3 regions of the Alteromonas sp. G4i35 genome follow, and region 2 is predicted to be linked to each of the others. Evidence: predicted binding sites of a transcription regulator. Region 2 holds the regulator's gene; each other region holds the start of a gene.

Region 1 (7,239 bases), on a different contig from region 2:
AATGGGCGCCGATCTGACTACCCGACTTCATGAAAATATAAAAGCAAACAAGCCAGTTCCAAGCATTCTATCGGGCTTAGAAGCGACGGGCTCTGGCATCAACCGCTTAAACGGTATGGCGCCAAACTACCCAATTTTTAACTGGGATGATTTGCCAGTAAAAGAAGGGCTTCACAACAGGCACATGGTGGGCTTAAGCGCATGGCAAACCTTTTTCCAAACCACCCACTTAACCCTGCACGAAAAAATCGTGGTTGTTATTGGCTATGGTTTGGTGGGGCAGGGTGTTGCTGCCTCAGCAAAGGCCTTCGGAGCACAGGTTCAAGTAGCAGAACTTGACCCAGCAAGAGCGCTTCAAGCGAAATACGACGGCTGGCCAGTGGTTGATTTAAATGAAGCTGCTAGTCATGCTGACGTTATTGCTACTGCAACTGGTGCGTATGGCGTAGTGAATTCGAATCATCTAGACAACATGAAAGACGGAACGTTTATTTTAAATGTAGGCCATGTAGCCCAAGAAATTGATGTGCCTTACCTTAAAAACAACGCTACTCACAGTGAGCCAATGCCTTATGTAAATGCTTATAAACTGGGCGATAAAACACTGTATCTTCTAGCCGATGGCTCTATGTTTAACTTAACTGCGGGCTATGGTGACAGCATTAATGCTTTCGACGTAACCTTGGCCGTCATGGCTGCGGGCATCGGCTATATCGTGAATGAAGGTGCAAAAAGCGAAAAAGGCTTGTACTTGTTGCCAGAGGCCGCGTGGAAAAGTGCGCTTTAAAGCGCTTCGAATCATAAGAGAGTGTTTATCTTTTAGTACGCAGTACAAAAGGTCTAGCCACCTCTGCTTATCTCGACATTCCTATTGAATGTTGTACAGTGAGCCCGTTTTAATAAATTCATAGTTAAGGCGGGCTGATAAGCACTTCAATAGACAATCAGCCTTGCGCCAGTGTAGGGAAAAAAATGGGCAAAATAATAGGCACAAAAACACCACAACAGGCTTTAGATAGCCTCGTCAACATGACAGGCGACCTTCGCCCCATAGAACTCTCTGAATACAACGCCCGCATTGCCAAGGCGCAGCATTATATGCAGGAAAATGGCATTGGTGCGCTCTACTTAAACGCTGGTACTAACTTAGCGTATTTTACCGGAATGCAGTGGTACGCCAGTGAGCGTTTGGTCGGTGCGCTTTTGCCTGCAAAAGGTGACGTTGTATATCTGGCTCCTACCTTTGAAATCGACTCTTTAAACGAACGCAAACTAGTGGAAGGCGACATAATTGGCTGGCAAGAGCACGAGAGCCCATACGCGCTTGTCATAGCTATGCTAGATAAGCTAAATACCGCTGGTGGCGATAAACTGGGTGTGGATGAGTCGACCCAGTTTTTTATCGTAGATGGTTTGAACAAGATGCTTGGCCACTCTTGGCAAATTATCAATGGTGCAGAGGTAACAGCACACTGTCGCATGCACAAATCTGAAAGTGAACTCACGCTTATTCAACGCGCTATGGACATGACCCTAGCTGTGCACAAAGCGACTGCCAGTATGCTTTATGAAGGCATTACCACCACAGAAGTTGAAGCATTTATTAACGATGCACATAAGAAAGTGGGGGCCGCTGGTAACTATTTTTGCATTGTACTTTTTGGAAAAGCCACCTCGTTTCCCCACGGCGTTAAAGACCCTCAAGTACTAAAGAAGAACGACTTAGTATTGATTGATACTGGCTGTAAGGTGCATGGCTACCTCTCTGATATCACGAGAACCTATTGTTTTGGTGAGCCAACCGATAAGCAACGAGCATTATGGGAAAGCGAAAAGCGCGCGCAGCTTGCTGCATTTAACGCTGCAAAAGTTGGTGTTCCCTGTGGCGATGTGGATAAAGCCGCGCGAGACAGCCTAGCAAAAGATGGCTTAGGGCCAGACTATAACTTACCTGGTTTGCCCCATCGAACCGGGCACGGCATAGGCATGGATATTCACGAATGGCCGTATTTGGTGAAAGACAATCCTCACCCGCTAGCATCTGGTATGTGTTTTAGTAACGAACCTATGATCGTAGTACCAAACGAGTTCGGTATTCGCTTAGAAGATCACTTTTATATGACCGAAGATGATCCGGTGTGGTTTACTGAGCCTAGCGAATCGATTGACTCTTTATAAGTAAACTAAAATTAAGCTGCTCTTTCTTACGAAGAGCAGCCGTAGTGCGCGACTCCGCCCGCACTGAAAAATTCAAGTGGGCGCAGCTGGTAGTACTTATTCTCTACCTCTTTTGATTGCTCATCATAAGGCGCAGTAAGTATCTTCTGAAGTTCGTGAATTGGCGTAAAGTCACCTTTCTCTGCGGCTTTATAGGCAGGCACAATTAACCATTCGCGCCATGTGAATTTAGGGTTTGCTTTGCGCATATTCTCTGCGGTAGTAGCAATAGCGTTTGTAACATCACCTTGTGTTTCGGCGTCCTTTTCAATGCGCTCACGCCACGTTTGTAGCCATGCTTCCCATTCTGTCATGACCTCTGCTTTAGGCGGGTAGTAAAAGCTTTTCGTCAAGCTCGCCATATCTTCAGGCATTGACGATAGCTCTCGGAAAAACAGATTATAGTCCACGCCTGTGCGCAGCATTAATTGCAGCAGCTTAATCAGCAAGTCGTGGTTGTAGCTGGCAATGCCAAGCTTTGTTGACCACATACTCTCCATGGCGCGTTCCATAACGCCAGTAAAACCGTCGTTGATCTCGTTAAGCTTAGAGAGCTGTTCACTGTTGCCTTCAAGTAGCGGCATCAGTGAGCGGCAGAACATATCAAAGTTCTTTTGCGCAGCAATGGGCTGGTTTAAAAACGAGAAGTGACGACCGCCGCCTGTCCAAGGTTGGTAGTCTGCTTCAAAAAATTCACAAAAGCCGAATGGCCCATAATCCAGCGTAAAACCTCCTGCGGCGCAGTTATCGCTATTAAAATTGCCCTGGCAATAACCGACGCGAACCCAACCAGAAACAAGACGCGTTAGCCGTTCTCGAAATAGTGCAGCCAGCGTTACCACTTGCTCTTCAAACAACGTGGTTGTGTCAATTTCACTTGAGTATTCTCGCTCAATAAGGTGCTTAACAATGGCTTCTAGTTCGTTTAACGCTTCGCTGTGTTCGTTACAACGAGCTCGCCTAGCAAAAAGCTCTATTTGGCCTACGCGCAAAAAGGAGGGCGCCACGCGGGTAGAAATAGCCGTTATATTTTCTACCATCACTTCAGGTTCATAGAAATGAGACCCTTCGCGATACCACGGCCTGTCTACCGTGTCTGATTCAGACATAAACAAGCTCAGAGAGCGTGAGGTAGGAACGCCAAGGGCGTGCATGTGCTCTTGCACTAAAAATTCGCGCACGCTAGAGCGCAATACGGCGCGCCCATCGGCACCACGGCAGTAAGGCGTGCGACCCGCGCCTTTTAACTGCAGTTCCCAGCGCTTGCCGTTTAACACTGCTTCAACAATAGAGATCGCTCGGCCGTCACCGTAGCCGTTCCCCGTTCTAAACGGGCACTGCTGTGTGTATTCCGTCCCATAAATGGAAAGTGCGTAGCCAGTTGCCCAGCCGTAAGGTTTCATTGGGGCGGGTACTCCCGACATATCACCTGAAAAAAGCTGGGTGAAATCTTTTGATGTAGCCAAACTGTCGTCTAAGCCTAATTCGGCAAACAGCGTTTCGCTATGAGCAACGTACGTCGGTGCAGTTAATGGGGTCGGAGTAACCGGCACATAGTGACCAGAGAACACTTGGCGCGGGTCATGGTCGTCACCATCGCACGTCGACTGCGGGTCTGGGGTAAGGGTATTCAGCAAAGAGTAATCTACGTGCTTTGCGAATTCATCTAGTGTTTTGATACGTTCTGTCACTATGCCTGCCTATTTCACTGAATGGGAAAATCTGTTTGCGAGCATCGAGGCTCAGGTTACTTTTGCACCTTTAACCATTAACAATCTCGACACTTCATACGTTTTTTCAATGATTATTGTTTAGGTCGAAGTGCAAGCTGCCCTTGCTCTACAGTTAGCTGTAAAGGTACCGTTGAAAGCATGCTTACTGCTTTGTTCGCAGGATCTAGCCGATACACTGGATTTGAGGCCAAATAGCCGTTGATGAGCTGCATGAATTCGCCACTTACAGGGGCTAAATTACCTTTAAAGCCGCCAGCATCAATTGTGCTATCAAGAAGAGACAATGAGCGCACAAAAATCGCTTTTTCTTCACTGTCGTAATAAGGCGTGCCTTCCAAAGCTAGACTCACTTTTGCAGGGTAGTTCAACCCAAATGCACTAATACGGGCAGTGGCAATAGCGCCTAGCTGAACCACGTCTCTGCCATCTGGGCCTATGGTTGCTGTCATATCTTCCACGTCTAAATAAAGAGGAATACCAGCAAGTGACGTTTGCTTTTGCAGCTTACTCACTTGACTATCAAGCACTTGTTCTAACTCGGCATTAGATACAGTGTAAACCGCCAGTTGAGAGAGAGTAGCGCAGCCTGCAAGAATGGTAGCGAAGGCAATGGAAAGTAGAATTCTCATAAAAAAGTCTCTTTTAGCAATGAGTTGTCGAATTACACAGTGCTAGCCGGAAATACTGGCGCTGCAACAACGAAGTGCCTCTATTGTACGGGCAGAGGAAAGGGATGAACAATGAAATCGTTAACTCGCTAAGACAACGTCTTATTCAGGGAGTTCATGAGTAGGAGAGAGGCGCAAAGCGTAACGCTGAAAAAATACTTGGTTGCCGACACTTAATAAAATTGAGTGTATGACCACTGTTGGAATATGTGCAATCGAAAGAGTGTGAACATGGTGTCATTTATATCTCAAGTTGGGCAGTTTGTCGCAATCAACTTGATTAGTTTATAGTGGCTATGTACCTTAGGGTCCTCGATTGGGGAGTAGCCTGTTTTCGTTTTAAATGGTAAAGTTTGTATCAACATAATTGGTCACATTACCATGGTACAGACACCTCTTGGTTGGCGAGACCATCGATAAATCCACGCTTAAAGGTCAGGCGTGCGGATTTGTCGTGGACTCAATTAGCCTGACCGGAGTTCTAAAACTATGAGTATCTTCGCTCTTGTCTTGCTAGCCTTTGCTATGTCAACAGATGCGTTTGCCGCCGCGATAGGCAAAGGTGTCAAAATCAATCGCCCTCGTCTAAGTTTTGCCCTCAAAATTGGCCTTTTGTTCGGACTCATAGAGGCAACAACCCCATTTATAGGCTGGTTCATTGGTCGCGCGGCGTCTTCATACGTTGAAGCATGGGATCATTGGATTGCGCTAATCATTCTTTCTGGTTTAGGTATTCATATGGTACTCGAGAGCCTGAAACCTGCCGAAGAAGAGTCGACGTCTCAAAAACAATCCTTTATTTTATTGTGTATTACTGCGTTAGGCACAAGCATCGACGCAATGGCAGTGGGTGCAAGTCTCGCGCTAATTGAGGTGAATATTGCTATTGCTGCGACGTTAATTGGGATAGCCACTTTTTCGATGGTAACTATTGGCATTATGCTGGGCAGTGTTATGGGAACATTGATAGGTAAGCGAGCAGAGACATTTGGTGGCATTGTGCTTGTTTCGGTTGGTACTTGGATCTTTGTGAGTCACACGCTCTAGAGCGTGTTGATCTTTGTGGTTTGAACGCTAACCGTGCTTCTATTACCGCTATAGCCACGCACGTTGAAGCCGTTTGTTAAATATCCCGATGGGTTATTTTCATCGCCAGAAAAACTTCGGATCGCAAAGCTATCGAACATGCCGCCAGAGTTGTTTTGTCTAACAATGGTGGGCACAAAATCTAGCGCATCGATGAAGCGCGTGATCTCTTCTTTTAAGATCAAGCATAAGCAAGGTATTACGTGTCTTTGGCAGGTTTTGTAGAGGTTGTGAATGTTATGTTATCTCGTTTCTTTTGGCAAGGAAGGTAAGCAGACAATAAGGTGAGATTGATAATTGTTGCGGGCTGCTACAGATACATACAGTCTGTTTATATTGATAAATAGAAATGTGCAGAGCTGTAAGTAAAAATAAACTTACTGGTCTAAACTCACCTGCGCAGCGTTTTCCTCGGTCTACTAATGCTATACACTTCGCGTTTTTATTACTCTTGCCTGCAGGCTGAACCTAAATTTTTAACTAGGACACTGAATGCGTCACACAATCCTATCTTTGCTCTTTTGTACTTTACCTTTTACCGCCATGGCCGCTGAAAGTGTTGATTCATCAAACGCTAACTCTGGCGTGAACCGCAGCGAAAAAGGCGTAGAAAAAATTACGATTGAAGGGGCGGCGACGGCGAACAACAAGCCGGTAGGGACGTTTAATTCACCTATATCTAACTTAGAGTACGATCCGCGAGTCGATTTGCAATCAAGGAACATGGCAGAAGCGCAGGCTGACGTGACTATTCGCGGCGGTATATTCGAAAACACGGGTTTTCGCATAGGAAGCGCAACGCTTATCGACCCGCAAACGGGGCACTATTTTGCTGAAATTCCGATTGCGCCAGAAATGTTGACGAAGCCGAGTATTTTCACAGGGGTCGATAACGCGCTTTACGGTGTAAATAGCTCTGTAGGTACGGTGTCTTACGGCTGGCGTCCCATCCAAACAGCAGGCAGTGTGTCAGTGGGAGTAGGTAATAACAACTTCAATTTGCAGCGTGTACACGGTGCAGTAAAGTACGCGCTTAGTGATTTACCCGGTTGGTCTGTTGGGGTTGAAGGGGAGTATTCTCGCTCTGAAAGTGATGGCACTATTGCTAATGGCGATCATAATTTCGAACGCGCGTCAGGGCGTATTCAGCTGGCAAGTAATGACTCACAAACCGACGTGTTTTATGGCTTTCAGCAAAAGTTTTTTGGCTGGCCTAACTTGTACACGCCTTTTAACGTAAACGAAACAGAAGACATTCAAACCCGTTTGGTCATGCTAAATCACAAACAGCGCTACGGCGAAGAGAGCATGAAAAATACCTTTGAGGTTTCTGCTTACTACAGAGAGAATGACGACCATTACGTGTTCTCACGTGAAAATCCTGAAGCGTTTCAGGCGTTTCATGAAACCCAAGTGAAGTCATTGGCGTTTTCCGGTACTCATAATGTTTCGCAAGAATTTGGTATCAACTACGCAGCACAGCTTACTGCAGACGACATCACATCAACCACGCTAGAGAACAATTTCACCTCTCG
Region 2 (7,239 bases):
TGAGTTAAACACTGACGAAGTGGCTGCGGTAGGTGATGACATGCCAGATACGGGTATGTACAAGCACGTTGCGGTTAAAATTGCGGTTGCCGATGCCCATCCTTACGTAGCAAAACAAGCAAACTGGATTACGACCCTTCCCGGTGGGTTTGGCGCGGTCCGAGAAATATCGGATACCATTTTGCAGGCCAAAGGGGTAGCAAATGAGATTTTTGGAGCTAGTGTATGAGCCTGTTTGGCTTTAATCGCTTAGGATTAAGTATATCGGCGCTATTTATTCTGGCGATGCTGATGTACATCCCTACGTGGATGGAAGAGCAGCCTGAAACGCAGGGGAATCGTGAAAACGATGCGCTAAAGCCCGCCTACAAAGCAAAAAATCTAACCACTACGCTGTACAATCAAGACGGTGAGTTAAATCACAAAGTATTTGCAGAGTCGATGGAGCATTACGACCAGCTTGGCTTTGTATTGTTTCAGCAACCTAAATACACCCTTTATACAGAAAACGCGTCATCACCATGGGTGGTAACCGCTGATGAAGGTACACTATACAATAACGAGCTAATCCAGCTGGAAAACCAAGTTAATATTGAGAACCAAACTGGCGATGACTTTGTCAGAAGTATATCGACCGAGTACATTCAAATTAATTTAGAAACCAAGCAAATGACATCTGACCAACCCGTTGAAATACTGGGCACCCAATATGTCATTTTAAGTAATGGGTTTAACGCGAATTTACGCACACAAGAATACGAGCTTTTAGATCATGTACAAACCACTTATTCCCCTAGCAACTAGTTTATTGCTTGCCATCGCTAGCGGTGCGGTACACGCCAGTGAAGATGATTTTTCGCAGCCCATAAAAATAGGCTCGAACACCCAGTTTATCGACGGTAAAAATAAAACCGCGTTGTACAAAGACGACGTACTCATAACTCAAGGCTCTTTGGTTATTGAAGCTGACGAAGTGGAAGTAATTGCCACTGACGGTGGTGGTCGTGAAATATTTATTGCTAGAGGAAAGCCTGCAAGCTATTCCCAGCAATTGGAAGACGGCACGCCAGTTTCGGCAAAAGCTAATGAAATACGCTATGAAGTGGTGAACCGAACGATTTCTCTTGCCGGAAACGCAGAGTTGAAACAAGACACCAGTAAAGTACAGGGTGACAACATCACGTTCGATATGATTACCGAGCAATTGCTAGCGACTGGCGGCGCAGGTAAAGATGGTGAGGGTCGAGTGACCACAGTATTCACACCTGAGACCATTCGCAAAACTTCGTCTAAGAAAGACAAAAAAGACAACGAGGGCAATGAATAGCAATGGCAACTTTGAGCGCTAAAAATCTTGCTAAGGCTTACAAGTCAAGACAGGTTGTTCGAGATGTAAGTCTGTCTGTCTCAACGGGTCAAATTGTTGGTCTTCTTGGCCCAAATGGCGCTGGTAAGACCACCACATTCTACATGATTGTTGGTTTAGTGAATCTGGATAAAGGCAAAATTGAAATCGACGACAATGAGCTAACTCATCAGCCCATGCACGAGCGCGCACGCCGCGGAATTGGCTACCTACCGCAGGAAGCCTCTATTTTCAGAAAGCTCACAGTGCATGAAAATATCATGGCCATTTTGCAAACCCGTAAAGATTTAAATTCACAACAGCAAGAAGAAGAAGCAGATGCGCTACTTGATGAATTTAATATTAACCATATACGTAATAGTACGGGGATGAGTTTGTCAGGGGGCGAACGCCGTCGCGTTGAGATTGCCCGCGCTCTGGCAGCAAAACCGCAATTTATTTTGTTAGACGAACCATTTGCTGGTGTTGATCCAATATCAGTTAATGATATAAAGAAGATAATACAACATCTTCGCGATAGGGGTATTGGAATCCTTATCACGGACCATAACGTACGAGAGACATTGGATGTTTGTGAAAAGGCGTACATTGTGAGTCATGGCGAGCTTATTGCGCAAGGAACGGCGGAACAGGTTTTAAGTAATCAAAAAGTAAGGGATGTATACCTAGGCGAACAATTCAGGCTATAGTTAATGTAACCGAATTGTCATTTTTCAGTTTCGCTCTGGTATATTCAATTTAGAGCATTTAAATAAGACGTAGATGAAACCATCTTTACAGCTAAAATTTAGCCAACAACTTACCATGACACCACAGCTTCAGCAGGCCATTAAACTGCTGCAGCTTTCTACACTTGATCTTCAACAAGAGATCCAAGAAGCGCTCGATTCTAATCCGCTATTAGAAGTTGAAGAAGGTAACGACGAGCCGCAACTAGAAAAGAACAATATCGACAACGATGACAGCGGTTCTGAGGCCACTGCTTCTGCATCTAGTGACACGTTAGAAGCCGGCGATGCACTTGAGAAAAACGATCTTCCCGATGAGCTGCCAATCGACAGCACATGGGACGAATACTATTCTGCTTCATCTTCGCCTGCTCCGGGTCCATCCAATGACGACGAGCAAATCTTCCAAGGTGAGACTACTGAAGATATTCAAGAGCACCTTCTTTGGCAAATGCGCCTTACCCATTTCTCGGATACCGATCGCGCAATCGCTACAGCAATCATCGACTCTATTGACGAGTCAGGTTATTTAACCGTTACCCTTGATGATATTTTAGAAGCGGTTAACGATGATGATATGGAAGAGCCGATTGAAATGGACGAAATAGAATGTGTGCTAAAGCGCATTCAGATGTTCGACCCTATTGGTTCTGGCTCACGCTCTCCACAAGAATGTTTGATGGTGCAATTGCGCCAATTTTCAGAAGACACACCGTGGCTTGCTGAAGCAAAGCAACTAATTGAAGAGTACTCTGACTTACTGAGCAGCAAAGACTATCGTACGCTTATGCGTAAAAGCCGATTGAAAGAAGATCAGCTACGCGAGGCAATGCGTTTACTGCAAACCTTGAATCCTCGCCCAGGTAGTGCTTTAGTTACTAAAGAGCCTGAGTACGTTATTCCTGATGTCTCAGTAACTAAGAAAAATGGCCGTTGGGTGGTTGAGCTGAACCCCGACAGTCTGCCTAAATTAAGCGTAAATCAACAATACGCTGCAATGAGTCGCCGTGCCAAGAATAGTAGCGATTCACAATTCATCCGCTCACACATGCAAGAGGCTAAGTGGTTCATAAAGAGCCTTGAATCTCGTAACGAAACCTTAATGAAGGTTGCAAACTGCATTGTGCAGCAGCAAATGGGCTTTTTTGAGCACGGCCCGGAAATGATGAAACCAATGGTGCTAAATGATGTCGCAGAAATGGTAGATATGCACGAATCCACTATTTCGCGAGTGACAACGCAAAAGTACATGCATACGCCACGTGGAATCTTCGAATTGAAGTATTTCTTCTCAAGCCACGTTGCAACAGAGTCTGGTGGTGAATGTTCATCTACAGCGATTCGTGCATTGATCAAGAAATTAGTGGCCGCTGAAAAGCCTAGCAAGCCGCTAAGTGATAGCAAGATTGCTTCATTGTTGGCCGAACAAGGCATTAAAGTTGCCCGGCGAACAATAGCAAAGTACCGGGAATCGTTGTCGATCCCGCCGTCGAACCAACGCAAAAGCCTTATTTAATCGGGCTTAATAATATAAGGAAGACGAAATATGCAAATCAACCTTACTGGTCATCATGTCGAAATCACCGACTCTTTGCGTAATTATGTCGATACGAAGTTCAGCAAACTTGAACGTCACTTTGATCACATTTCTAATGTGCATGTCATCCTGAACGTTGAAAAATTAAATCAAAAAGCCGAAGCGACCGTTCATTTAAGTGGCGCTGAAGTATTCGCATCCTCAGAAAATACCGACATGTATGCGGCGATTGACAGCATGGTTGATAAACTCGACCGGCAGGTAATCAAGCATAAGGAAAAACTGAAAAAACATTAGTAGTTAATTAAGCATGGATATACAAGCCATCGTAAGTCTGGACCGCACCGAGTGTGCGGTTCAGTGTAATAGTAAAAAGCGAATTCTTGAGATCATCGCTGATATCGCTGCCAAGCAAAACGAGAACATTGATCAGGCAACGGTACTCAACAGTTTGATGGCTCGAGAGCGTATGGGTAGTACAGGCATTGGCAATGGTATCGCCCTGCCCCACGGGCGCCTGCCGGGCCTTGAAAAAGTGATCGCCATTGTTGTAACCAGCACGCCAGCAATCGACTTCGACGCCCTTGACGAGAAACCCGTAGACATCTTTTTTGCGCTACTCGTTCCCGAGGAACAGACCGAAGGACACCTTCAAACGCTGGCCACCGTGGCTGGTAAACTAAGCGACAAAGAAACGATTAAAGCAATACGTCGCGCAACGACAAGCGACGATATTCTATCTGCATTAAGTTAAACATTAAGCGCCTATTAACCGTTTAGTGGGCGCCTAATTCAACAACGCGTATGTGATAAAACCAGAGTATTAGGGAGAAAGTAGGTGAAGCTGATAATAATCAGTGGTCGTTCAGGGTCTGGTAAGTCTGTCGCACTTCGCGCATTGGAAGATTTAGGTTATTACTGTGTTGATAATATACCGGTAAACTTACTTCCCACTTTAACCCATACAGTTGTTGACGAGTACGATCAGGTTGCGGTAAGTATCGATGTGAGAAACTTACCCAAAAATCCTGACGATTTGGTAGAAATTCTAGACTACCTGCCTTCTTCGTGGTCGATGACCATTGTTTACATTGACGCGAGCGATGATGTACTGGTTAAGCGTTTTAGCGAAACACGTCGTCTTCACCCTCTTGCCAAGCTCAATAAGTCGCTTTCAGAAGCCATTAAAGCCGAGTCTGCGCTACTTGCTCCTATTGCTGAGCGCGCAGATTTATATCTAGATACAGATAAGCTTACCATTCACCAACTGGCAGAGTTAATTCGAGAGCGTATCCTGGGTAAGAAAAGCTCACGCCTTGTGCTTGTGTTTGAGTCGTTTGGCTTTAAGCACGGCATTCCTAAAGATGCGGATTACGTTTTTGATGCCCGCTTTTTACCTAACCCCCACTGGGAGCCCGACCTTAAACATCTGACCGGATTAGACGCACCAGTAGAAGTATTTTTGGGGTCGCAGCCTGTAGTGACCAAGTTCATTTGGCAAATTCAGAATTTAATAACGACATGGCTGCCTCATTTAGAGCGCAATAACAGAAGTTACGTAACCGTAGCCATTGGCTGTACTGGCGGGCAACACCGTTCGGTTTATATCGCACAGACCCTGTCGAAAACCTTCAGTGAAATACACCCTGATGTTCAAATTCGCCATAGAGAGCTGAATCAGTAATGACTATTCAAAAAACGCTAACTATCGTCAATAAGTTAGGGTTGCATGCAAGAGCGGCGACCCAACTGGTTAAACTGGCTAATCAATTCGACGCTAAAATCATCTTAAAAAAAGGCGATAAAGAAGCAGACGCAAGCAGTGTATTGGGATTAATGATGCTTGAAAGCCATCAAGGTGAACAGGTAGACGTGATTGTGGACGGCAGTGATGCTGTTGATGCACTTGCAGCTATTGAAGAGCTTATTGAGGGCAGATTTAACGAAGACGAATAGTATTACTTGCCCAATCCATTGACCAATTAATCGACACTTAGCGCAGTTATCTTAAAATCCTGCGCAAAACCTACGCAATTATCATGACAGACTCATCATAATTGCGATATTCTACGCCCACTTAGGCTCTATGGCCTGCATTGTTCATCTTTTAGCTTGTAGGAATAACGCCTTATGGCAGAAGCGCTTGTTTCTAAATACGTACAAACTCAGTTACGCGCACTCAACGCTGCGTTGACCAACGGTCAATTCGTATCTGTACGTAAGCTTCTGCTTGAATTACCGCCTTCAGACGTCGCCCACATTCTTGAATCTAGCCCTAGCAGAACCCGTGACGAATTATGGGAGCTCATTGATGGTGACTTTCACGGCGACATTTTAGAAGAACTGTCTGACGATGTTCGAAACGGTATCATTACAAAAATGCTTCCCGCTAATGTGGTTGACGCACTTGAAGAGATGGATACCGATGACTTAGCAGAGACGCTAAGCAGCCTTCCCGAGCCAGTATTGGCCGATATTCTAGATTCGATGGATGCACAAGATCGCGTGCGCGCAGAGCAAGCGCTGTCTTACGGTGAGGAAACCGCTGGTTTCATCATGAACACCGACACCATCACATTACGTCCAGATGTGACCATTGACGTGGTTCTGCGCTATATCCGCTTAAAAGGTGAGCTACCTGAGAATACGGATACGTTTTACGTGGTAAACCGAACTGACAACCTTGTTGGTATTGTTCCGGTTACCCGTTTACTCACCGCAGATACCGACGATAAAGTGTCTGACGTTATGGACGAGGAATCTGAAGCGATTCCTGTGAATATGCCAGACGACGAAGTGGCAAGCCTGTTCGAGCGATACAATTGGCTTTCAGCACCTGTTGTAGATGAAAACCATCGCTTAGTGGGCCGAATTACCATTGATGACGTGGTTGATATTATTCGTGAAGACGCGGAACACTCGATGATGAGTATGGCGGGTCTTGATGATGACGAAGATACCTTTGCACCCGTTATGCAAAGTACCAAACGACGCTCGGTGTGGCTGGCGGTAAACTTAGTGACGGCGCTAATGGCTGCGATGGTGAGTGATCTATTTGAAGCGACGCTGAGCCAACTGGCTGTGTTAGCTATTTTAAATACCATTGTCCCTAGTATGGGCGGTGTAGCGGGTAATCAGACGCTAACACTAGTTATTCGAGGTATGGCACTAGGCCATGTTAACGCAAGTAACTCACGATGGCTTATCAGTAAAGAAATATCCATCGGCTTTTTAAACGGTGCCATCTGGGCTGTGCTTATTGCCTCTGTCATCGCGTTATGGAAACAAGATTACATGCTGGGCGTAATTATTGCCTTTGCCATGATGGTAAACATGATTGCAGCTGCTTTAGCGGGTGCAACCTTACCTATGATCATGAAGCGTCTTAAGATAGACCCTGCCCTAGCTGGCAGTGTTATCTTAACTACGATAACCGATGTAGTGGGTATTTTTGCTTTCTTAGGTACTGCGACGCTGTTTCTAATTTAAGTTAATTTTGAACTCTCATGCCTGATAGGGCATGGTGAGCTAAAAAATACTCATGCAATAAGCGCTTTCGCTATATATCCATTGACGTTCAGCTTGTAACCCACACCCCAAACGGTTTC
Region 3 (7,239 bases), on a different contig from region 2:
AAAAGGTTGAATGCACCGTTTTCAAGAACGAGTGACTCACCTGACGTAAGATTAATGGTCACAGCACCATTTTGTGTAGTGCTCTCTATAACCGTAATACCCATGATAGAAGCAAGCTCGTCGATAGCCTGGTCTCTTTCGTTGAGCAGAGCGCTTGGTTGATCGCTCGTATTGTTACCATTGGCGATAACTATGTTGCGGTTCAAGTCGCCAATATTGCCAATCAAGGTGTTTGCTCGATTCACCATCGAAGTGAACTCTAGGTTGAGCTCTTCCTCTTTTTCTAGCATATAGTCCGATAACGTTCTCATTCGGTTATACAAAGACTCGGATTTGCTCAGTACTTGTTCGCGTGACGCCAAATTGGTTGGGTCATCTGCTGCCGTTTGTAAAGCAGAGAAATACTCACTTAGTCCTTTTGAAATTGAGTTCGCTTCACTTGCCAGCAGGTTATCAATAGCCGTTGTTTTGCTAGAAAAGGCTTCCAGTTCTCCTACCGCTGTTATGTCGCGACGCAGCTGATTTTGTGCAAAAACGTTGATAATACGCTCAGTATTGCCGATCTCCACACCAAAAACTTGGCTGTTTTGAAGCTCAGTGCGCTCGCGAACATAGCCTGGCGTGTTGACATTGGCGATATTGTTACTCGTTGTTTGAAGTAACTTGCTGCTAGCGTTTACGCCGCTTGTGGCTAATGAATATAAATCAACAGAACTCACTGTATTCTCCTCACCTATGGCCCCTCGACTACGGCATTAACGCGCTGAGACGATCGCTGTTATACACTGCCATTATCTTGCGCGCGTATTCAGGGTCTGTAGCGTAGCCCGCTTCTTGAAGCGCATGGGTATAGCGCGCTGCGTCAGAAGCATTCTCGACAGCATGGCTGTAGCGAGGCTGTGATGTGATAAAGCGTCCATAGTCTTCCATTGCGTCTTCTACTGACGAGTAGGACCTAAAAGCAGCCTTTTGTTTTTGCGGTAGTCCATTGTTAAATTCCAACGTGTCGACTACAGCCTGCTCTCCTTGCCATCCCTTATTTGCTTTGATGCCAAATAAGTTGTGCGAGCTTTCCCCATCCGCTTTATGAATAACAAATTTGCCCCACCCGGTTTCAACCGCGGCTTGGGAAATTATTGCTTTAGGATCCATTCCGTATTTTGCTGCCACTTTCTCAGCTATTGGCATTAGGCTCTCTACAAACTGCTCGGGACTTTCGAACATGGCATCTTTTTGTGCTGACTGGCTGCGAATAGACTGTGAAGAAAGGGCAATATCCTGCGCCTCAGCTACGTTGTACACACGGTTTCTGTTAAGTGATGATAAGTCGCCGTCACTTCTGATTACACTGGCAGGCGTATAGCTATCCTCAGTTTGACCTAACTGTTTAACAATGACAGCAGCGAGACCTAAACCGCCACCGGAAGTGAGGTCTGTCGCTAGCTGTTGGTCGTGCATATCACGATAAAACTTAACTTGCTGCGAATTAAATGGGCTATTTTCGTCAGCAAGGGCATCTTGCGCTTTACGCATTGATTTCAACATCATCTGCACAAATATCGCTTCAAACTGCTGGGCGGCTTCTTGCAATACCGTCTCGTCGCCCGACGCAATGGCTTCACGCATTTTGTTTATGCTGCCCATATCGTGGACATTGCGAGCCATATCAAGCTGACTTTTTGTGCTAAGTGATTCCATCGTGCTTATTCCGCTGTGACCTTATTTTTACTAACGTCTCGTAAATGCTCTTTGCTCGTTTTAAATAATAACGAGCTCTCCACGCAACGCGCCTGCTTGACGTAATGCTTCCAAAATTGCCATTAAATCGCCCGGCGCAGCGCCCACCTCATTTACCGCGCGCACAAGCTGGTCCAGAGTAACGCCTGGCTCAAACTTAAACATGCGGCTATCTGCCAAATCGACATCAACAATCGACTGAGTGGTAACAGCTGTCTGCCCTTCACCAAACGCGTTAGGTTGAGAAACTTGCTGATTTTCAGAGATGGTCACCGTTAGCCCGCCGTGAGTAATTGCTGCTGGTAACAAGCGAACGTCACTGCCGATAACAATGGTGCCTGTGCGGCTGTTTATAACCACACGCGCTGGCGCATCAGCTGGTGTAAATTCGAAGTTTTCTAAGGTTGCCAAAAAGCCCACGCGCTGACCGACATCTCGCGGGGCCGACACGCGAACAGACGCTGCATCAATGGGCTTAGCAATAACATAGCCATTTTCCGGCTGTGCACCTAAGCGCTCGTTGATCGTATCTGCAAGCGACTTGGCTGTTGAGAAATCTGGATAATGGAGGTTAAGCGTTAACGTGTCGCCATTGGCAAAGCCTGTTGGTACAGATTGCTCTACCATCGCACCGTTTGGAATTCTGCCTACCGTTGGCGTATTAACGACAATACGAGAGCCATCACCGCCTTGTGCGCCAAACCCGCTCACGACTAAGCTGCCTTGCGCTACAGCGTAGACTTTACCGTCAACACCGCGAAGAAACGTCTGGAGCAGTGTTCCGCCTTGAAGACTGGCCGCTTCGCCAACTGAAGAAACCGTAATATCAATGGTTTGTCCGGGTTTTGCAAAAGCAGGCAGGTCGGCGTGTACCGCCACTGCGGCCACGTTTCGTATTTTTGGCTTGGTGTTAGCGTCAAGACTGATACCAAAGTTGCGCAGCATGGTTCTGAAACTTTGTTCGGTAAACGGGCTTTGTTCACCCGTTCCAGGCAAACCTACAACAAGACCATATCCCACTAATTGGTTACTACGTACGCCTTGAATACTCGCTACATCTTTAATGCGCTGCGCACCTGCCTGTAAAGATAAAAGCGTTGTGAAAACGGCTAATACTACTGAAAACAAACGCATGTTCACTCTCCTATCCTAAAACCTAAAGAGGCCACCAAGCAGAATCAAAGAACTTGGTTAACCAACCCTTTTCTTGTGCTCGCGCAAAACTTCCCGTACCCGAATATTGGATACGCGCATTTGCAACCTTAGTGGACACGATTTCATTCTCGGGACTAATGTCTGCCGGACGAATGATGCCGGTAAGACGAATATATTCATCGCCCTGATTCAGGGTTAGCCACTTTTCGCCACGAATAACAAGGTTGCTGTTAGGAAGTACGTCGACCACAGTAACTGAGATAGCGCCGTTTAAGCTGTTGCTTTGGTTAGCAGTGGCATCACCGGAGAAATCTCGAGATGAACTTATTCCTAATTGTACGGACTCTCCGCCAATGTTTATCGCTTGCCCAGCAAGCCCGGTAATAGGGTTAAGATTGACGTTTGAATCTTTCGCTGTGCTAGTGTCGGCTGATTTGCTCGCTTGGGTATTCTCGCTTAACGTTACAGTGATGATGTCACCGACTCTTCTTGCGGTAACGTCAGAATATAAGTTGTTAGCAAGCTGCGAACGAAAAAGCGAGCCGTCCTCTACTACCGTTTCACGCGGGTAATCTGGCACTACCGGTGCAAACGACGGGTCGTTTGCCTGAACGGGAGGCTCGTTTGTACTTGCGCAACCGCTAAGTATCAGAAGTGCAGCAGATAAACCTAAAATACGCATGATGCTACCTACTAAAGTTGCTGAATAACCTGACCAAGCATTTGGTCGACCGATGAGATAACCTTTGAGTTCATCTCATACAAGCGCTGGCTTTCGATAAGGTTTACTAACTCTTCGGTCACGTTTACGTTAGAGGTTTCCAACGTGCCTTGTGAGATATAACCCAATCCTTGCAGACCAGGGATCCCCTGAATAGGCGCACCGCTTGACGCTGTCTCTACATAAAGGTTTTGTCCGGTTGGTTGTAATCCGGTTGGGTTAACAAAGTCAGAAATATTAAGCTGACCGAGTACCTGCGGTTCAGCTTGGCCCCGTATGCTCACGCTAATTTCACCATCTTGAGAAATTGTGATTTGTTGCGCATCTTCGGGAATAGCCACTTCAGGCTGAAGCAAAAAGCCCGCGCCAGATGTAACAATTTGGCCTTGGTCGTTCAGTGAAAACTGACCATTTCTCGAATATGCAATGGTGCCGTCTGGCTGCAATATTTCAAAGTAACCACGGCCTTGAATTGACATATCAAGCGCGTTTTCAGTGGTTAACAGGTTACCTTGCGTATGTGCTTTTTGAGTAGCAACGACCTTCGAGCCTGAACCAAGCATAAGCCCAGAAGGAAGCTCTGTGTCAGCAGATGAACGACCGCCTGGCTGATTGATATTCTGATAAAGCAAATCTTCAAACACCGCGCGGTCTTTTTTAAAGCCCACTGTTGACGCATTGGCTAGGTTGTTAGATACCACTGCCACATCAGTCTGTGCGGCGTCTAGTCCGGTTTTACTTATCCATAGTGCTGGATGCATGTTAACCTCCGACGTTGCTCATGGGGCAACGATGATAAAAATTCGTTTACAGAATGCGTAATAACGCATTGCCACTTTGATCTAGTTTCTCTGCTTGCTTCATCATTTTGACTTGAAGCTCGTAGTGACGCTGCAGACTTATCATGTCTACCATTTCGTCAACCGCATTGACGTTGGAACCTTCAAGCATGCCCGACATTACTTTCACGTTGGCATTGGCTGGCGCTATTGAGCCATCTTCCATTCTAAATAAGCCGTCGTTCCCACGTTCCATGTCTGCATAGTTTGGGCTAACTAATTTAAGTCGCCCCACTTCTTCAATAACATTGGCAGGGGCACCTAACTGTCTCATTGACAACGTGCCATCGGCCGCAATATTGAGATTATCTAAAGGAACAGGAAGGAATATTGGCCCATTGTCACCAAGCACGACGCGATCGTGGATATCTGTCAAAATTCCGTCATCGCCCAACTTGAAATTTCCATCACGCGAGTAAGCTTCTTGACCATTTTGATCTTGTACAGCGAACCAACCATCACCTTGAATGGCTACGTCTAAATCGCGGTCTGTTTTAATCATCGGGCCCGACTCGTAATTATTCGACGGGCTTTCTGTCATGGAAAACACGCGAGTCGGCAAACCTTCGCCGTAGGCCGGCATTGACCTTGCCTGCTCTAACTGCGCTCTGAATCCCGTTGTCTGTGCATTAGCCAAGTTATTAGCCCTAATCCCTGTTCCTAGTAGGTCTTGGGAGGCGCCACTTGCTGAAATATAGAGAAGTTTGTCCATGACTGACTTTTGACTCTGATTAAACCTTAAACAAGATTTTGCAAAGGCAGTGCCAATCTGTGGATATTTAGTGCAATTGAAAAATAAGGGCGGTATTGAATTGATATATATAGAAAAATAAAAAGGTCGCATTGTTGCGACCTTTCTAAATCGGGTCAAATAGGTACGGTTTTCCGCGCCTAAAATTTGCCGCTTAGCAATCTGCTAATGTAGCTTACTGCAAACTATCGAATGTTAAGGATAGTCTGGTTTAGCGAGTTGTTCACTTCAAGCGCACGCGAGTTTGCCTGGAAGTTACGCTGAGCGATAATCATATCGATGAGCTCAGTGGTAAGGTTAACGTTAGCTTGTTCTAGCGCCGAAGAGTTAATTTCGCCGAAAGTACCAGTTGTTGCTTCACCCGCTAGTGCCTCACCAGAAAGAATACTTTCCTTCCACTGAGTACTGCTCTCTTGAGTTAGGCCTTGTTCATTAGAAAAGCGAACCAAAGCGACACGAACAATAGGTTCAGACGTACCATTAGAGAACGTTGCACGAACCAGGCCGTCAGGACCGATATCGATACCCGTCAATCGACCTACAGGCAAACCATCCTGTTCTAATGATGTAACCTCGAACGCAGAGGCGAACTGAGTCGGCTCATTAGGCGTAGCGCTATTAACATCGAGGTTGAAATCTATACTTATTTGCTGCGTAGGATCTGAGCCATTAGCAAGAATACCTGCGCCTAGCGCTTCTGTTTCCATTTTGAAATCAAGTGTAGGTAGGCCATCAGGCGTTTCCATACCAGCGAAATCACCGCCTTGAGAGAAGATGAGTTTAGATGCTGTTACGGCGTTACCAGTGTTACCACCGACACTATTTACTGCTGTTGCTGGGTCTGTGTTATTACCCGCTGAATCTGTCATATCAACTAGCGTGTCATCGATTGCAGTAGCAACATACCACTCATTATCAACACCCGGTGTCGCATCCTTTATGAAGTAATAGGTCATTACGTGACTATCACCTAACGAATCGTAAACGGTTACCGATGTTGCTGCGTTGTAGGTAAGCGGATCTTCAGGGTCAAAATCTTGTGGATCTAGGGCTGCATCACCAGCAGGCAAGTTCATTCGAATGTCAACTTCTGTGGTTTGTGCGGGAGAACCCGAAGAATCTGGGATACGTACTGGCTCTGTAGTACTAAGTGCTACCGAGGCACTTGTACCATCAGAGTTAACGGGGAAACCCAATAAGTTATCGCCGTTACTGTTAACCACGAAATTGTCGCTATCTAACTTGAACTGACCCGCACGTGTGAACGAGAAGTCGCGAGACGTAATTTCAGGTACTGTCGCAAAGAAACCATTACCTGTGATCGCCAAATCAAGCGAGGTATTGGTAAACTGAAGGCTACCTTGAGAAAATTGCTGAGCAACTTCTTGAGTGAGTACACCGTCACCTACTTTAGTTTTGCCACCTGAAAGCAGTGATGCCGCATAAACATCGCCAAATTCAGCGCGAGATTCTTTAAAGCCAACTGTATTTACGTTTGCGATGTTGTTGGCGGTTACATCCAAATCTTTTTGTGCGGCTGATACGCCACTCAGTGCAATATTAAAAGACATTATTGATTCTCCTACTAACTGCCGATTTGAATGACGTCATCAAGATTGATACTGACATCACCATCCAAATTCAAAATTACGCCTTGACCACTACCAGCCAAGCTTACACTTCCAACATGGCGATTAACGGCGGTATTCAGCTGAACACCTTCTCCATTCAACTCGCCAGTGGCACTGATAACATATTCACCCGGTGCCATCTGGTTGCCATGCTTATCTTTGCCATCCCATTCAAACTCAATGTTGCCAGCGCTTTGTGTGCCTGCATCAATGGTTTTTATGACTTCACCAAACTGGTTCTCAATAGTGATCGTCATATTCTGAACTGTTTTTTCATTCACGATGACACCCGAAATGCCATCGCCTTCATTGGCCATATAACCCACGTTACCTTGAACCAGCACGTTTTGCCCGATAAGACTAGAAGCTTGTAACGCTTGATTCGATGTCATTGAAGCTGCAAAC

Evidence for each region. Region 2 encodes sigma-54, which starts transcription at its own class of promoters, with help from an activator protein. Its sites were predicted from a motif close to GTTGGCACGNNNNTNGNNT; they were not measured.
Region 1: the regulator sigma-54 is predicted to act here: its motif matches at 5,019-5,037, upstream of ACFI6L_RS13795 (manganese efflux pump MntP).
Region 3: the regulator sigma-54 is predicted to act here: its motif matches at 5,203-5,221, upstream of ACFI6L_RS03020 (flagellar basal body rod protein FlgF).

The regions. Positions count from the first base shown of each region.
Region 1 is NZ_JBHNZD010000020.1:12,504-19,742, reverse strand. It holds gene ACFI6L_RS13815 (adenosylhomocysteinase) at 1-787, shown strand, start outside; gene ACFI6L_RS13810 (M24 family metallopeptidase) at 973-2,178, shown strand; gene ACFI6L_RS13805 (protein adenylyltransferase SelO) at 2,205-3,908, opposite strand; gene ACFI6L_RS13800 (DUF1439 domain-containing protein) at 4,022-4,579, opposite strand; yybP-ykoY riboswitch at 4,929-5,055, shown strand; gene ACFI6L_RS13795 (manganese efflux pump MntP) at 5,108-5,665, shown strand; partial or broken gene ACFI6L_RS13790 (TonB-dependent siderophore receptor) at 5,674-5,886, opposite strand; gene ACFI6L_RS13785 (TonB-dependent receptor plug domain-containing protein) at 6,197-7,239, shown strand, end outside.
Region 2 is NZ_JBHNZD010000025.1:70,894-78,132, forward strand. It holds gene kdsC (3-deoxy-manno-octulosonate-8-phosphatase KdsC) at 1-229, shown strand, start outside; gene lptC (LPS export ABC transporter periplasmic protein LptC) at 226-804, shown strand; gene lptA (lipopolysaccharide transport periplasmic protein LptA) at 773-1,327, shown strand; gene lptB (LPS export ABC transporter ATP-binding protein) at 1,330-2,055, shown strand; gene ACFI6L_RS16145 (RNA polymerase factor sigma-54) at 2,129-3,610, shown strand; gene hpf (ribosome hibernation promoting factor) at 3,641-3,928, shown strand; gene ptsN (PTS IIA-like nitrogen regulatory protein PtsN) at 3,942-4,385, shown strand; gene rapZ (RNase adapter RapZ) at 4,470-5,315, shown strand; gene ACFI6L_RS16165 (HPr family phosphocarrier protein) at 5,315-5,587, shown strand; gene mgtE (magnesium transporter) at 5,762-7,120, shown strand; gene ACFI6L_RS16175 (response regulator transcription factor) at 7,171-7,239, opposite strand, start outside.
Region 3 is NZ_JBHNZD010000004.1:17,920-25,158, reverse strand. It holds gene flgK (flagellar hook-associated protein FlgK) at 1-719, opposite strand, end outside; gene flgJ (flagellar assembly peptidoglycan hydrolase FlgJ) at 748-1,698, opposite strand; gene ACFI6L_RS03035 (flagellar basal body P-ring protein FlgI) at 1,759-2,871, opposite strand; gene flgH (flagellar basal body L-ring protein FlgH) at 2,894-3,574, opposite strand; gene flgG (flagellar basal-body rod protein FlgG) at 3,586-4,374, opposite strand; gene ACFI6L_RS03020 (flagellar basal body rod protein FlgF) at 4,421-5,164, opposite strand; gene flgE (flagellar hook protein FlgE) at 5,389-6,774, opposite strand; gene flgD (flagellar hook assembly protein FlgD) at 6,789-7,239, opposite strand, start outside.